2 regions of the Pseudoalteromonas sp. SWYJZ19 genome follow, and region 1 is predicted to be linked to the other one. Evidence: riboswitches for the same ligand, from Rfam matches in the RefSeq annotation. Region 1 holds a riboswitch; the other holds the start of a gene.
What was found. Region 1 has a riboswitch for lysine ahead of dapA (4-hydroxy-tetrahydrodipicolinate synthase). Riboswitches for the same ligand answer to the same signal wherever they lie in the genome.

Region 1 (7,861 bases):
TCGATCATATGGTTACGAGGAATTACACGAGGATTTGCCGCTCTCATTACTTCATAACTATTATTGTCAGTTAAGTTTACCCACTTAGCTCTCCATTTGATTAGCGACTCTGGTACTACTGTTTCTCCCTTTAAGGATTCAGTAAGTGCATCAAAGGTATTGGTGTAGTCGAGCTGGTTATCTTTTAATAGCGTTAATAACTCTGCAATTAACTCACTTCCGCTTGCATTTTTTGCACTCAAGCCCAGTTTTTTCTCCCACATAGCCGTAAACTCAGTATTAAACTGCTCAGCAAAACTATTAATAAATGGCGTCATTAACGAAACAGCTTGCTCGTCATCATCACTAATAAGCGGTATTAAGCTCTCAGCTAAGCGTGCGCAGTTCCAGTTAGCTATATTAGGTTGATTACCAAAGGCATAACGACCTTGTTTATCGATAGAGCTAAACACGGTGTCAAAATCAAAATTATTCATCATGGCGCAGGGGCCGTAATCAATGGTTTCTCCACTTACTAGCGTATTATCGGTATTCATTACTCCATGAATAAAACCAACACGCATCCAACTAACCACTAATTCAACTTGGCTTTTAATTACAGCGCCTAAAAAGGCTAAATAGCGTTGTGGCCCTATATCTGTTATTTCTGGATAATGACGCTCTATAGCTAAATCAGCTAAATTTTTAAGCCCTTCAACATCGCCTTGCGTCGCTAAATATTGAAACGAGCCAACACGAATATGGCTCGTTGCTAAACGAGTCACTATTGCACCTGCTTGTGGCGGATTACGATAAACCGTTTCACCACTGCCAACGACGGCTAAACATCGGGTGGTTTTAACACCCAGTGCATGCATTGCTTCGCTCATTACGTATTCACGAATAGCAGGACCAAGTGCACAGCGCCCATCTCCCCCTCTAGAATAAGGAGTAGCACCAGAGCCCTTTAATTGAATATCCCACAGCTGATTTTTATCATCATTAATAGCGCCCAATAAATGTGCTCGCCCATCGCCTAAACGCGGCGAAAAATGCCCAAATTGGTGCCCAGAGTAACCAAGTGCTACTGTAGGAATCGCCTGTTTTTCGTTACCGCTAAAAGTGCTAGCACGCAAATCAGCAGCAACGTTAATATTAAACTGTTTTGCTAAGCTTTCATTCCACAGTAATAACTGAGGAGAGGCAACGCTTGCAGGAAAATCTTCAATTGCGAAGTTTTCCGCAATGTCTGTGTATCTTGGCACTAATTTCATGGTAATTCCTATTATTGCTGACTTATACCAACGCGGTTGTCACCTACACCATAGGCCACAATTAAGCTCAACTCTTGCATACTTAAGCCACTTTGCTTTTGCATTTCATTAAAAAAAGCTTGGGCTGCATTCAGTGATTTTTTAGTTTGTAGGCCGCCATCTATAATTTTATGGGCGCGCAAGTAACTCTCTACATCGCGTGATAGTAAAAAAGTATCTTTACCAAGTGCTCGCAGTGTATAAGGGCCTGTATTGCCACCTAAACGCGAACCATGCTTTTTTAAATATGCCCACAAACCAATAATATCGTCTGTTGGCCAATTAGCGACAAACTGACTAAAACTGCCATGTTCCTCTGCTGTTTCGTGGATCATGTAAGCATTTTCGGTAATTGTTTTTACTTTTTTATAGTTACGAACGATTCGCTCATCCGTTGCTTTTTGTTCCAGCATATCAGGTGGCATCATTAATAACTTATCAACGCTAAAATCCCAAAAAACCTCTCTAAAGCCTGGCCACTTATTATTAATGACTGACCAATAAAAGCCGCTTTGAAATACTTTTCGAGTAAATTCCTCAAGCCAATCGTCGTCACTTAACGTGCTTAGTTGTTTTTTAGATAGCGGTTTTGCAAGTAATAACTTAAGCATTTTTTCGGAGCCTTTTCGCTCTACCGCTCGCTTATAAATATCGCTAAATTTTTCCATACTAATTAAATACCTCACTACTTATATTGCTAGTGTACGAGAAAAGCACCCAATACGTAACCACTCCCATTATGGATGAATGAATATGCATTTAGTCGCTTGACACCTAGACGGCTAAAATGCTTTAATCGCCGTAATTACCCTATTTAAATTGCACAGGTTTGTAAGTTTTTACTCTACAAACAGGTGTAAAGGGCTAGAAGAGGTGCGTTATTCAGGTAGCGTATGTTAGGAGCGCAAACTCCAGTGAGCATACGTGAGGGGGATTAACGCCGAGAAGTAACCACTTTTGCGAGGTGTTTATTTCGGGCGACTAGGTTGAACCCTAGCGACTGTCACCAATAGCTGCTTATAAAAAGCAGCTTATTAGTTTGGTGGAGAGCTTCTGGTCTTAAATATTAAGGCCGTGCGCCCTATTATTTTAAGCCCATTCGCTCTTCGAATTATTAGTTCGAACGACGTTAATGCGGCTCCTTCCATAAAGCTTTTTAACTCTTCGAATAATATCAATTGCATTAAATTAGTTATCGCTAAAATGATCACGTTTTTAATAAAGTTGGTACAAATTATAAGTTCGTGAGAGATGATCAACAACTTCAATTTAAACGACTACTCATTGTGGACCGCGCTCGTAACGCCATTTGATCAACATGGCGATGTTGACTACAACACGTTAACTAAACTGGTTAGCGATCAAGAAGCAGCACATAACGGTATTTTACTACTTGGCAGTACGGGCGAAGGTTTAGCACTAACGCTAAAAGAGCAACAAGCCATTGTTGAACACGTATGCCAGCTAAAACCAGCAGTACCACTCATGGTTGCTGTGGGCGGTAGTAACTTAAAGCAACAAATTGAGTGGGTTAACTACTGTAATACACTACCTATTCATAGCTTTTTACTTGGCTCGCCGCTTTATGCAAAACCCGGTGCTATAGGTCAAACCCATTGGTTTGAAAGCCTACTTAATGCAAGTGTTCACCCGTGTATGCTTTATAACGTACCCGGTCGAAGTGCTATTAGCATTCCAACGGCAACAATTCAAAACTTACAAAATAATAAAAATTTATGGGCGTTAAAAGAAGCGAGCGGCAGCATTGCTCAGTTTGAAGCTTATCGCCAAGCTGCGCCTAATTTAGCTATTTTTAGTGGCGACGATGCGCTAATGCCTTATTTTGCTCAAGCTGGCGCAAAAGGTTTGGTGTCGGTAGCTGCAAATGCATGGCCCGCACAAACTCACGAGTTTGTTAAACGCAGCTTAAGTGGTCAACACCCTAATTTATTTGCCCAGTGGTCAAGCGCTATTAATAGCCTATTTGCTGTTGCAAACCCTATTCCCGTAAAGGTATTGATGCATTTGCAAGGTCGCTTAAGCAGCCCGCAACTTCGTCCACCTTTAACACACCTTGAGTTAACTCAAACCGATTGCATCACAACTGCAAACAACACCATTTTATCTTGGCATTAAATACAGGTTTTTATAATGAGCTGGTTAGAACTATTAAATAATTTAGAATCGGGCGCAGTACGCGCAGCATCACAAAACGAAAGCGGCCAATGGCAAGCTAACGTAGAAGTAAAACAAGGCATTTTGGATGCCTTCAAAAATGGCACTAATACTGAGTTTGCAGGTGGTTTTGTTGATAAACATAACTTAGCTCCGCAAGAATTTAGTACTGACGATGGCGTACGTATGGTGCCGGGTGGCTCTAGTGTTCGCCGTGGTGCTTATGTTGCTAAAGGCACGATTATTATGCCACCAGCGTATGTAAACATTGGTGCATACATCGACGAAGGCACAATGGTAGATAGCCACGCATTAGTTGGCTCGTGTGCACAAGTAGGTAAAAACGTACATTTAAGTGCTGCAGTGCAGCTTGGTGGTGTACTTGAGCCAATTGGTGCAAGCCCAGTAGTTGTAGAAGACGACGCCTTTATTGGCGCTGGCTGTATTATTGTTGAAGGCGTAGTCATTAAAAAAGGCGCAGTACTTGCCCCAGGCGTGCGTTTATCAGCAACTATTCCGGTATACGACTGCGTAAACGAGCGCCAACTCGATAAAGGCGAGCCAATCCCAGAATTCGCGATCGTAATACCAGGCTCTCGCCCTGCGTCAAACGAGTGGGCGCGCGAGCAAGGCTTAAGCATGTCGTGTGCGTTAATTGTTAAATACCGCGACGAGAAAAGCGATGCATCGTTATTGCTAGAAGAGGTTTTACGATAATGAGCTTTTTGAGCACGCCTATCAAAACCGCTGTAAATACAATTACACAACAACTTGATACACCTTTTTTTGTTTACGACCTAGATCAACTAAACACGCATCTTGCACGTTTAGTTGCGCAAACCGATGTAAAACTGTGGTACGCGGTAAAAGCAAATCCACTGTCTAAAATTATTCAAAGCTTAGACAGTGCTGGCTTTAATTTTGACGTAGCAAGTAAAGGTGAGCTTGAGCAAGTGCTAGCACAAGGTATTAGCTCACAGCGCGTGCTCAACACAGGGCCTGCAAAAAGCCCTAAACAAATTAAACACTTTATTGAGCGCGGAGTACGTATATTCGTAGCCGAAAGCCTCAATCAAGTACGTTGGTTAAACCAACAAGCGCAACTGCAAAATACGCAGTTACAAGTGTTACTGCGAGTGCAATTACGCTGGCCTGAAGGTGAAAAAAATCCACTGGGCGGCGACAGCCTTACGCCGTTTGGTTTGGGTTGTAATGAGTGGCAAGCTTTAAATATATCTGATTATTCAGCTCTTAGTTTTGATGGTTTGCATATTTTTCAGTGGGGCAACATGCTTAGCACACAAAAGCTAAGCGACTTGTGGTCACAAATGATTGCCCCCCTTAGCCAACTTGCCAACGATTTAAATATTAGCCTTAAAATTTTAGATTTAGGCGGTGGTTTAGGCATTCCTTATACACAAAATGAAGCAACGCTTGATTGGGATGACTTAATAGCTGCTCTCGCTAAAATAAAGCATGATGCGGGTGTAGAAGAGTTATGGATGGAGCTTGGCCGTTATGCCGTAGGCGAATGTGGTCATTACGCAAACCCAGTGGTAGAGCGCAAACAAAACTATAACCAAGAACAGGTTATTTTGAGCGGTGGCATAAATCATTTATTACGCCCTGCTGTTACCAGCCAAGATTTTCCTGCTGCGTTACTGCGTGAATCCAGTGCTAAAACTCAAGCGGTCACTTTATACGGCCCACTTTGTACAGCGCTTGATTGCTTGGGTGAACATAACTTACCAAGCGATTTAAATGAGCACGACTGGCTAGTATTTAGCCAATGCGGTGCTTACGGCTTTACCGAAAGTATGCCGTATTTTTTATGCCATGAGCTCGCCGGCGAGTACACATTGCAAAACGGTGAACTTACCTGTGTTCGCCAAGCCGAAAATGCCAGCCACTACTTAAGGTAATAAGCATGAGTAATACAACACACATCAGCCAAGAGAACATTGTAGTAGGGGAAGTTGCAAACGGCTTACCGCTTACAATTCCTGTTTATCGTTTAAAAGGCGATGGCACAGGGCCTAGTGTTTATGTTCAGGCCAATATGCATGGCGCTGAAGTACAAGGCAACGCTGTTATTTTTCAGCTACTTGAGCAATTAAAACATCTTAACCTTAGTGGCGATATTACCCTTGTACCTTATGCAAATCCGATTGGTTGTAATCAAAAATCTGGCGAGTTTACCCTTGGCAGGTTCGATCCGATTACGGGCACTAATTGGAATCGCATGTATCACTACAATAAAAATTTAGTGGCACAGTTTGCACAAAATCATACCCAGTATGACGACGCTACATTAAAAAGTAACTTCAAACAGGCGCTTATTGACGAAGTAGACAGCAAACTTAACGGCCCGGCTTATTTACTTAATACGGGTAAACGCATTGCGCTTAACTTACAAAAGCTCGCTCATCAGGCTGATATAGTACTCGATTTACACACAGGCCCTATTTCAAGCAAGCATTTGTACTGCCCAACCTATGCAACCGACAGCGCACGTTACTTTAATATTGAGCATGTATTGCTTATTCCTAGTGATTTTGACGGTGCAATGGATGAAGCTAACTTTTGCCCATGGTGGCATTTGAGTGATGCACTTAGCGAGCAAGGTCGTGAATTATCAATACCTGTAGAAGCATTTACTGTAGAGCTAGGCAGCCAAGAAAAAATAGACTTAAAAGAAGCACTAAACGATGCTAACAGTATTTTAAGTTACTTAAATCACAAAGGTGTTTTACAAAATGCACCGCATACGCCAGCTAATATCACTCGCTATGCATGTAATTTAGATAACTACTTTGCTTATTACGCCCCCATTGGCGGCATGGTTGAATACATAGCCCCACTTGGTGGGCACATTAAATCCGGTGAGCCTATTGCTAATATTTTACGCATGGAGCGCTACTTAAGCGAGCAACCACTGCAAACACTTACTCTCGATTGCGATGCAATTGCCATTTTGCACTTTGCCTCGGCGAGTGTTAACCAAGGCACCGAACTTTATAAGTTTTTTACTAACATATTTGAGCTTTAGCTTACCCTTCTCATTGCGTGAGAGTAATACCAATTGCATTAAATTAGTGATCTATTATAGCGATAAGAAAATAGCTTAATAACAAGGCTAAAATTATGGTACATAGTTGTTCTATATAAATAATTTTTAACGTAGTTAGTGAGTTATTTAATACGCTAGAATGATCATGTTTTTAATAAAATTGGTATAAATTAACTAAAATAGTTAATGTGCATTAAAAAAGCGGCCTAGGCCGCTTTTTTTCTGATCTATATTTACTTTGTATACGTAGTGTCCTCGTTATAAATACAAATTCAGTAAAAGTTCACCGTTACATATGTAAAAAGACGTTATAATTAAATTAACGCATACAACACAACCCGAACCCACAAGGAATTACAATGAGCTGGCGCCACTGGATCACACTTTCTGCCTTAATAAGTACAGCTACCTTCGCACAAGAAGAAGTTGCTACAAATGAGCAAGACAACGACATCGAACTTGTAAAGCAGTGTATTTTAAATGAAGTAATTGGCGGGGATGGTAAACAAACATTAGACGATCTTCGTAAAAAGTGTTCAGCTCTTGAAGAAAACAAACAACTTACCGCGCTTGATAAACGCCAAGCTCGTGAAGAAGTAGGTAAAAAAAATAGAAATGTAATTACGCCACATAAACGTAACTACATTTTGCCTCTTTCGTACGTATCACACCCAAACGATCGCCCTTTTGATGGCTTTGATGCACTAACCGACGACAACGACGGTGAACCGCTCGACAACTTAGAAGCAAAATACCAGCTATCGATAAAAGTGCCTCTTTACGATGATTTTTCGGATAAAGACCAAGCCATATTTTTTGGCTTTACACTGCAATCATATTGGCAGATTTATAACTCAGAAATTTCTTCTCCATTTCGTGAGACCAACTACGAACCAGAGATATTTTGGATAAATTACCTCGACCCAGAAAACGTATTATGGGGCGACGAAATGGCAATCGCATTAGGTATTTCGCATCAATCAAATGGTCGAAGCCAACCAAACTCACGTTCGTGGAACCGTATTTATGCAGACTTTATCTGGGAAAACAGAGGCTTTGTTTTTAGCTTTAAACCTTGGTACCGAATAGCTGAGGACGAAAAAGAAGATATTTTAGAAGCCAATGGCGACGACAACCCAGACATATACAAATACATGGGTTACTTTGAATTTAGCGGCGCGTATCGTTTTCATGACCATGAATTTAGCTTTATGACACGTAACAACTTAAATTCAGATAATCGTGGTGCAATTCAACTCGACTGGTCGTTTCCTTTATGGGGCCGCGTTCGTGGTTATGCACAATACTTTAACGGTTATGGCGA
Region 2 (7,861 bases), on a different contig from region 1:
ACCTTAGAGTTCGACATATGGCGTTCAAACACGCGTAGCATAAAGCGTTTTACGTCGCTTGCGCCTAATTTGTGTAAGTTAAGAATACGTCTAAATATTTCTTTATAAATAGAAGAGTCTTGCACATTATTAAGCGGGATCATTTTTAGGTTTATGTCGCCGTCAAAAGGCGTTGCGCCGCCAGTCAATAGCGCGTTGAGCTCTTGTGCTTTAAGCTCAATAGGATTGTAATTAAGCGATTTTAAATGGTTGAACAGCTTGGTAAATTTAATAATAGTTTTACCTTGCGTGTACTGCTCTAAATCAAGCTTTCCTTGATAACAAAAGTACTGATGCGCGTAACCGGCAATTTTACCAAGTCCCGCAACGCCTATTACTACCGAGCCATGAGGCAAGTTAGCTTCTAGTAAAATGTACGACTGATCGGATGAAAAATAAAACTTTCGGGTTTCATCTAAATCGTGTCCGTCCCATTCTGTTAAGCGTAAATCGTTAATAAGCGGAAACTGCAGGGCGTTAATAACCGAGCTTTTACCTGTGTTATTGGGCGCGCAAATAGAGCTGCTTTTATCAAGCGGGATCACACATTTTGCATAGCCTGCGGTGTTAAGTAGGGCGAGTTTACTTAGTCCGTATAGATTTTTCATTCCTCGTCCTCTGTAATATAGGTTTCTTCGTTTACTTCCATGAGTGCATCTATGTAGCGGTGAATTGGCGCTTGTAGCATAAAGCCGCCTTCTACTTCGCGGGCTAAACCTAAGCGCACCATGCGCAGGTAAACATCTTTACGTAAATCAGATCCCGAAAATATCTCAAGCTGATCAAACAAGTGTTTGTTAATTTGCACCAGCGTTTGCATAAGCTCTAAATCGTTTACGTCGTCAAACAATGCGCGCATTGGGTCTTTACCCGTATTGGCGTAGTGTTCAATTAAAATGTAAATAGTGAGCGCGATAGCGCGAGATATCTTGCCCATATTTGGTGTGCTTTCGTCGCTACCAAAATAATAAAATCCACGGCTGTCGCGTTTTAAATCGTTACCTAGGGCTGTAAATAGGGCGGTGTAGTCTTCTATGTGTTGGTCAAGCTCTTGCCACATTACGTTGTCTTGCTCGCAAATGTGATAACCCGCTACTAATTTTTTATTAATGGTTTGTAGATGGGTTAGCTCGTCTAAGTTTATGTGTGTCATGGTTTATTTACCTGCCTTTGAATCTGGCTGAGGCTCTGAATTAAATGGATATAAAGAAAAGTGCTGACCGGCAATTTTTACGCGGGCTTTTTCATCGCTTTGAATTATTTTAATATCGCTGTCGCTGACTAATTTTTGATACAAAAATAGCATTTCGTCGGCATCGAGATCTGGGTAGCTTTCGTCTAAAAATTGCAGCAAGGGCTGCGGTTTTTTGCGTTTTTTATTAAAGCGCTTAGCAAAGCTGGTTTTAACATCGTTGTAGTCAGGAATATTAGGCGTAACAAATGCAGGCACGTCTTGCTGGTCAGGCAATTGGTATTCTTCGTGTTCAAATTCAACCAAGCTTGCCATGTAAGCCACAATATGGCGTTGCTGACCAAGCGAATATCGCTGTGCGTCGCTTACAAAATGTGGCTGCACAGCACTTAACATGTTGTCTACGCCATTTTTACGCACAAGCCCAAGTACTTTGGCTGCTTGGCGAGTAATTAAGTTATTACGGCGTAACTCTTCGCGCAGCGGCATAAGCATATCGGCACTTTTACGTAAGCTTTCTCTACCCACTAAATGCATTTCGAGTATGCGTGTACGTAATTGCTCCAGCATGCGTTTGTCGTTGTAGGCTTTACCTGAGCGCTCAATGTGCAGTATTTGTTTACTTATTTGCTCTTCAATGAGGGTAAAACATGCATGAAACTCACCACGAATATCAACCATTTCAAGCATTGGCTCTATGTATTCGTCAAAGGCTTCTATTACCGCTTTATAACGCTTTTGCAGCGATTGCACCGCATTATTAGATTTAGCTTGTTCAACAATATTTAAAATGGCGTTTTCGTTGTGCGCATAGAGCTTCATTATTTTACGCACCCGATCATCCATAATACGGCTATAGCGGCGTAAATCGTCAAAGTCTTCTATTTCGCCAGCGTTATCTAGGCGATTACCTAAACGTGCAAGGTCGTCGACTAATACGCTAATTTCTTGCGCTAAGCCTAAATGTTCTTCTTGCAGTAAAAACGTAGCAAAGTCGGCAATGGCACGATTTATTTCAAGCTGCGATGATTTAGCCAGTGGAATTAAAATATCTTGGTTTAACAAACGATTTGTTTCTTTATAAATACGCTCGTTTGACCATGTAGGCTGTTTTTGTTTAATGGCGTTTTGTACGTCTTTCAGGCTAAAGTCAGCCATTTTAAAACGTTTAAATAATAGCTCTAATACACCCCAATGTTCGGTTATGGTGTTTAGTAGCTTTTTAGCTGGGATCATAAGAGGTTACAACATCCTAGTATTTTATTATTGAGTATTCTGTTCATACTCATTATTACGTATTTTTAATTAACCTTGTCTGTATATAGTATTCGTTTTTAAGACCATTTAATAATAGTTTTTGCATAGAGGCAGTGCTAAAATTCGCGCCGAAAATAGGCACATGAAATGGAACGTTATTTGTGTGTTCTTTAAAACTATATCAAAGGTTGTTTAACTACCATGGTTTCCTCGATTATTCTAACCCTGATAGCGATTGCATTTTTACTGATCGTTATAGAAGATATAATCCATGTTAATAAAGCTAAAACCACGCTGTTTTTTGGTACGCTTTGCTGGATTCTTCTTTTTATATACCCTCTTCACGGGCAAAGCCCCGATACGATTCAACACCTCCTAAACGAAAATATTTTAGAAATTGCCTCTCTATGGTTATTTTTAATGGCTGCAATGACCTTTGTCGCGTATTTAAATTCAAAGGGGTTTATAGAAAATATTGTGCACCGTGTTATGCCAAAAAGTATTAGCGAAAAAAAGCTGATGTTTTTGGTGGGTGGTTTTGCATTCTTGTTTTCGTCGATTTCAGACAACGTAACAGCCACGCTTATATCGCTTGCGGTTGTTATGTCGTTAAAACTTGAACCTAAAAAACTCATTAAATACGCCACGCTTATTGTGTTTGGGGTTAACTCAGGCGGGGTATCGTTAATAACCGGTGACGTAACCACACTGATGATATTTTTAGATGGCAAAGTAACCATAGCTCATTTATTGCTGCTTATAGCGCCAGCACTTGCAAGCGTTATGCTGTTAGCTGCGCTACTGTCTATCGGTATGAAAGGGCGAGTTGAATTTGCCGGTGCGGGTAAAACCCGCATTGAAAAAACCGACATTACCATTGCTGTTATATTTTTATCTACCGTAGTGAGCACACTTACGCTTAGCGTAATTTACAGCGTACCGCCTTTACTCACCTTTTTGTTTGGCTTATCAGTTATGTTTTTAGTGGCGCAATTTTTAATGCGTAAAAAAGACATTAACAAAGACATAATCGATTTTGTTCGCGATATAGAATACGACACATTATTGTTTTTTGTAGGTGTACTTTTACTTGTAGGTGCATTAAAAGAAATTGGCATGTTGAGTAAATTTACCGACCTATACACGGTAATGGCGCCAGAGTACGCAAACTACTTAATGGGCATATTATCAGCAGGGGTCGATAACGTACCACTTACTGCTGCATTATTAAAAGCCGATATAGTAATGAGTCAACAACATTGGTTGTCGTTTACTTATGCAACGGGCGTGGGCGGTTCAATGCTTATCATTGGCTCTGCTGCGGGTATTATTGCCATGAGTAAAGTTAAAGCGCTTACCTTTATGAGCTACTTGCGTTTATCGCTGCATTTATTAATTTGTTACACGGTTGGATATGCAGGCTCTTATTACATGGGCAGTTTTATTTAACTCATAAATTATTAAATGCTTGACAGCTAGACGTCTAAACGATAACTTTCAAAGCCCCGCTACTTAGTGGGGTTTTGTTTTATTAGCCACTGGTTAATAAAGCATTCAGAAGAGGTGCGATACTTAGGTACTTAATGTTAGGCGACGAAAGCCGATGATCATTAAGGAGGGAAGTACTCGCCGAGGAAAATAATGGTACGTCGTCATTATTTTTCGGTTTATGGGGCTGAATCCTCAAAACTGTCACCAATATAGGTGGAGAGCTTCTGGCAGTGGACTTATCTTCAAGCATTCCTTTGCCAAGTTCTTCTTGTTTTATTGCGATTTGGATATCGCGAAAGGAGACTAAATGACTACCCAATCAGCGCCACAAACAGTGCCTCAAACAGAGTTAAGCGCAAAGTCAGATTACATCGTTGCCAAATTTGGCGGAACAAGTGTTGCAAATTTTGAAGCGATGAGTCGCTGTAGCGAAATTATTGTTGCAGATAAAAGCGTACGTATTGTTGCCGTGAGCGCTAGCGCCGGCGTAACTAACCACTTAGTTGCACTGTGTAAATCAAGTATTACCTCAAGTGAGCGCCAAGAGCACATAAACGGTGTGCTTGCTATTCAACAAACTATTTTAGATGAGTTATCGCTTGATGCCGATTTAGCAGTTGGCTTTAACGAAACTCTAAAAGCATTTCAAACATTGGCTCAAGAGTCACTAATAACCGATAAACAACACGATGAGCTACTTAGCTTTGGTGAGCGTTTATCGTCGTATTTGTTTGCTCAGGTGCTGCGTTTAAATGGCTTAAACGCCGATCGATTTGATGTACGCAAGGTGCTTAAAACCGACAGCCAATTTAGCAAAGCAACGCCCAATGTTGCAGCCACAGCGCAAGCCGCTAAAGAACATTTAATCCCGTTATTAGACACTCAAGTAATTGTGACTCAGGGCTTTGTTGGCAGCGACGAATATGGCCAAACAACAACGCTTGGACGTGGTGGTTCAGACTACAGCGCTGCACTTTTAGCTGAAGCAATTAATGCTAAAAGTGTGCATATTTGGACCGACGTAGTGGGCATTTTTAGCACCGACCCGCGTTTGTGCGCAAAAGCGACGCCTATTGCACGTTTAAGTTTTGACGAAGCCGCCGAAATGGCGACCTTTGGCGCAAAAGTATTACACCCAGCAACTATTTTACCAGCAAGCCGTAGTCACATTAACGTATTTGTGGGTTCTAGTCGCGAGCCTGAGCGTGGCGGTACGTGGATTGAGCGCGAAAAGTCGCAGCAACCAGGTATACGCGCAGTAACGCAACGTAAAAACCAAATATTGCTTACGCTTAAAAGCCCAGAAATGCTACTAGCAAGCGGCTTTTTAGCACGCGTATTTACACTATTAAGTGAATACAATATATCGGTCGATTTGGTAACCACATCAGAAATCAGCGTAGCTATAACCCTTGATAACGCGCAAAACGCCTCGCGCCCAGAGCTCGATCAAGAATGCCTAGATAAGCTTGCAGAATTTTGCCATGTTTCGGTAGAAAACAACCTAACATTGGTGGCACTTATTGGCTCTGAGATTCAATTACGCCAACACGAAATGAACTTAATGAGTGTACTAAAAGACTTTAACATTCGACTAATTTGCCACGGTGCTAGTAAGCACAACCTGTGCTTTTTAGTAGAGCAAACTGAGTCAGATAACGTAGTACAGTCTATTCATAGCCGTTTATTAGAAAACGATTTTGCTGCTTAAATAATTTTACTATTAAGAAGCGGTTATTCAGGAAAGCGATTTATTAAAGTTACCTAGTAAAATCAGTTAATAAAGTTACTTAACAAAATTACTTAACAAAGTCGGTCAATAAAAAGCATCGCCAGTCGGTGCTTTTTTTATGCACCACACTTACATCAAAACAAACATTGCTGTCACTGCTATCAACTACAGTAACGCGATTACTGCTAGCACTCAGCTTTGCACTATTTAATTCGTCAAACACATTGGGGCTAAGTAGTTTTGCAATAGGGCGGCTGGTGGCTTTAGCAAGTGACTCTTTTAATGTCCAAATTCTAAAAAACGTATCTGCTTGGGCTTGGGTATTAGTGGGCTCGGTAATAAGTGAAATTTCATCTTGATGATAAAAATGCTTAGCGAGCTTTTCAAACGGGCGCTTTAGGCTTATTTTTTCAATATCAAAACCAAACTCGCTTTTATCAAAATTTAGCGCGACCCCAACTAAACCATGCGAATGCGAAATACAGGTATTAATAACATCACTACTCACATGTATTTGCAGCTTTGAGCTTTCCTCGTCAAATTCTGTACTCATTTTATTAAGGGCTACGTGCGCATGTTGCGGCTGCGTTATTTTAATAAGGTGTTTTAACAATAACCGCGTCGCTAAATACTCTTGCTTAGCTTGAGGGCTTTTGCGACGGTTTATAATGGTTAACTCAAATAGGCTTAAGCAATCGGGCAAATTAAAGTCACTAAGCTCAAGTGTTTTAGCATTAAATAATAAAATACTGTTACTCGCTAAAGACAAATTTGCCAATTGAGTTGAAGTAATACTCAAGGTGTTTTTAAAATAGTGTTCAGTCATAAAAGCCCTAAAGCAAAAGAAGTCGCTGATATTGTGAGCGGTTAGTGCCACTAATAAAGGCTGGGTACAATTTTATTACTCAGCTGGCATGAAATATGGTTTAATTCACAATAATCAAAATAATAACAGATTTGTAGATGTATGGCACAAGTGCGTGATGGGTTTCAAAGCCGACTTGGTTTTGTTTTAGCCGCTGCTGGCGCAGCAGTGGGTTTGGGTAATATTTGGGGTTTTCCTACGCAAGCGGCCAACCATGGTGGCGGTGCATTTTTACTGGTTTACTTTATTGTTATATTTTTGCTTGCGCTTCCTGCGCTGTATACCGAACTTTATTTAGGTCACAAAGCACAAGCTAACCCGGTAAAAGCATTGGGCGATGCATGGCAAAACACTAACCGTAAGGTTGGTGCTGCAGCAGGTTATATAGGCCTTGCGGGCGCAGTTGTTATGCTAAGTTTTTACTCAATAGTAGCAGGGTGGATGCTCTCGTACGCTATTGAACCCATAACAACCTTTTTTGGGTTTACAGGCGCAAGCGAGTTTTTACATAGCGACTCAGTGCTGCGTAATTTTGTATTTACGCCGCTTATGCTTATTTTAACTGCCAGTATTATTTTAAAAGGTGTTAAATCGGGAATCGAAACCTGGTCGCGCCGTTTAATGCCACTGTTGCTCGTATTGCTTGTTGGTTTAATTGCCTATATTGCAACACTTGATGGCGCAAGCGAAGGCTTTGCCGCGTATTTAATTCCTGATTTTAGCCAAATACTCGACCCTAATTTAATTATTGCCGCAATGGGGCAAGCGTTCTTTTCGCTCTCACTAGGTGTAGGCTGTATGATGATTTACGGCTCGTACTTACAACCAGATGCTAATTTACCAAAGCTCACCGCAGGTGTTGCTTTACTTGATACCAGTGTGGCGTTTTTAGCGGGGTTACTTATTATTCCTGCTATTTATGTTGCGCAGCACAACGGTGTTGAAGTATTTAGTGGCGGAAAGCTTATTGGCGAAGGGCAACTTATTTTTGCTATTTTACCTGCGCTATTTAGCACTATGGGCGAAATTGGCTTATTAGTCGGTTTATTGTTTTTTGTATTAATGTCTATCGCATCGGTTACGTCAACTATATCGACCACCGAAATTCCGGTCGCGTTTTTAGTCGAAAACCATAACGTTAGCCGCACCAAAGCAACATGGGCAGTTAGCGCCGTTGTACTTGTGTGTGCAAGCGCCATTATATTAAATTTTGATTGGTTATTTGGCTTAGTCATTATGCTATTTACCCAATACCAATTACCGCTTATGGGCTTGTTTTACTTTA

Region 2: another riboswitch for lysine. It lies ahead of lysC (lysine-sensitive aspartokinase 3); the one in region 1 lies ahead of dapA (4-hydroxy-tetrahydrodipicolinate synthase).

Annotation. Positions count from the first base shown of each region.
Region 1 is NZ_JADYXI010000012.1:39,820-47,680, reverse strand. It holds gene I6F45_RS12910 (protein adenylyltransferase SelO) at 1-1,253, opposite strand, end outside; gene I6F45_RS12905 (DNA-3-methyladenine glycosylase I) at 1,265-1,960, opposite strand; lysine riboswitch at 2,153-2,353, shown strand; gene dapA (4-hydroxy-tetrahydrodipicolinate synthase) at 2,544-3,428, shown strand; gene I6F45_RS12895 (2,3,4,5-tetrahydropyridine-2,6-dicarboxylate N-succinyltransferase) at 3,444-4,184, shown strand; gene I6F45_RS12890 (PLP-dependent decarboxylase) at 4,184-5,389, shown strand; gene I6F45_RS12885 (succinylglutamate desuccinylase/aspartoacylase family protein) at 5,395-6,516, shown strand; gene I6F45_RS12880 (phospholipase A) at 6,897-7,861, shown strand, end outside.
Region 2 is NZ_JADYXI010000016.1:53,363-61,223, forward strand. It holds gene I6F45_RS15340 (ATPase) at 1-647, opposite strand, end outside; gene I6F45_RS15345 (condensin complex protein MksE) at 644-1,192, opposite strand; gene I6F45_RS15350 (hypothetical protein) at 1,196-2,467, opposite strand; gene nhaD (sodium:proton antiporter NhaD) at 2,690-3,937, shown strand; lysine riboswitch at 4,039-4,211, shown strand; gene lysC (lysine-sensitive aspartokinase 3) at 4,287-5,690, shown strand; gene I6F45_RS15365 (4'-phosphopantetheinyl transferase family protein) at 5,779-6,537, opposite strand; gene I6F45_RS15370 (sodium-dependent transporter) at 6,679-7,861, shown strand, end outside.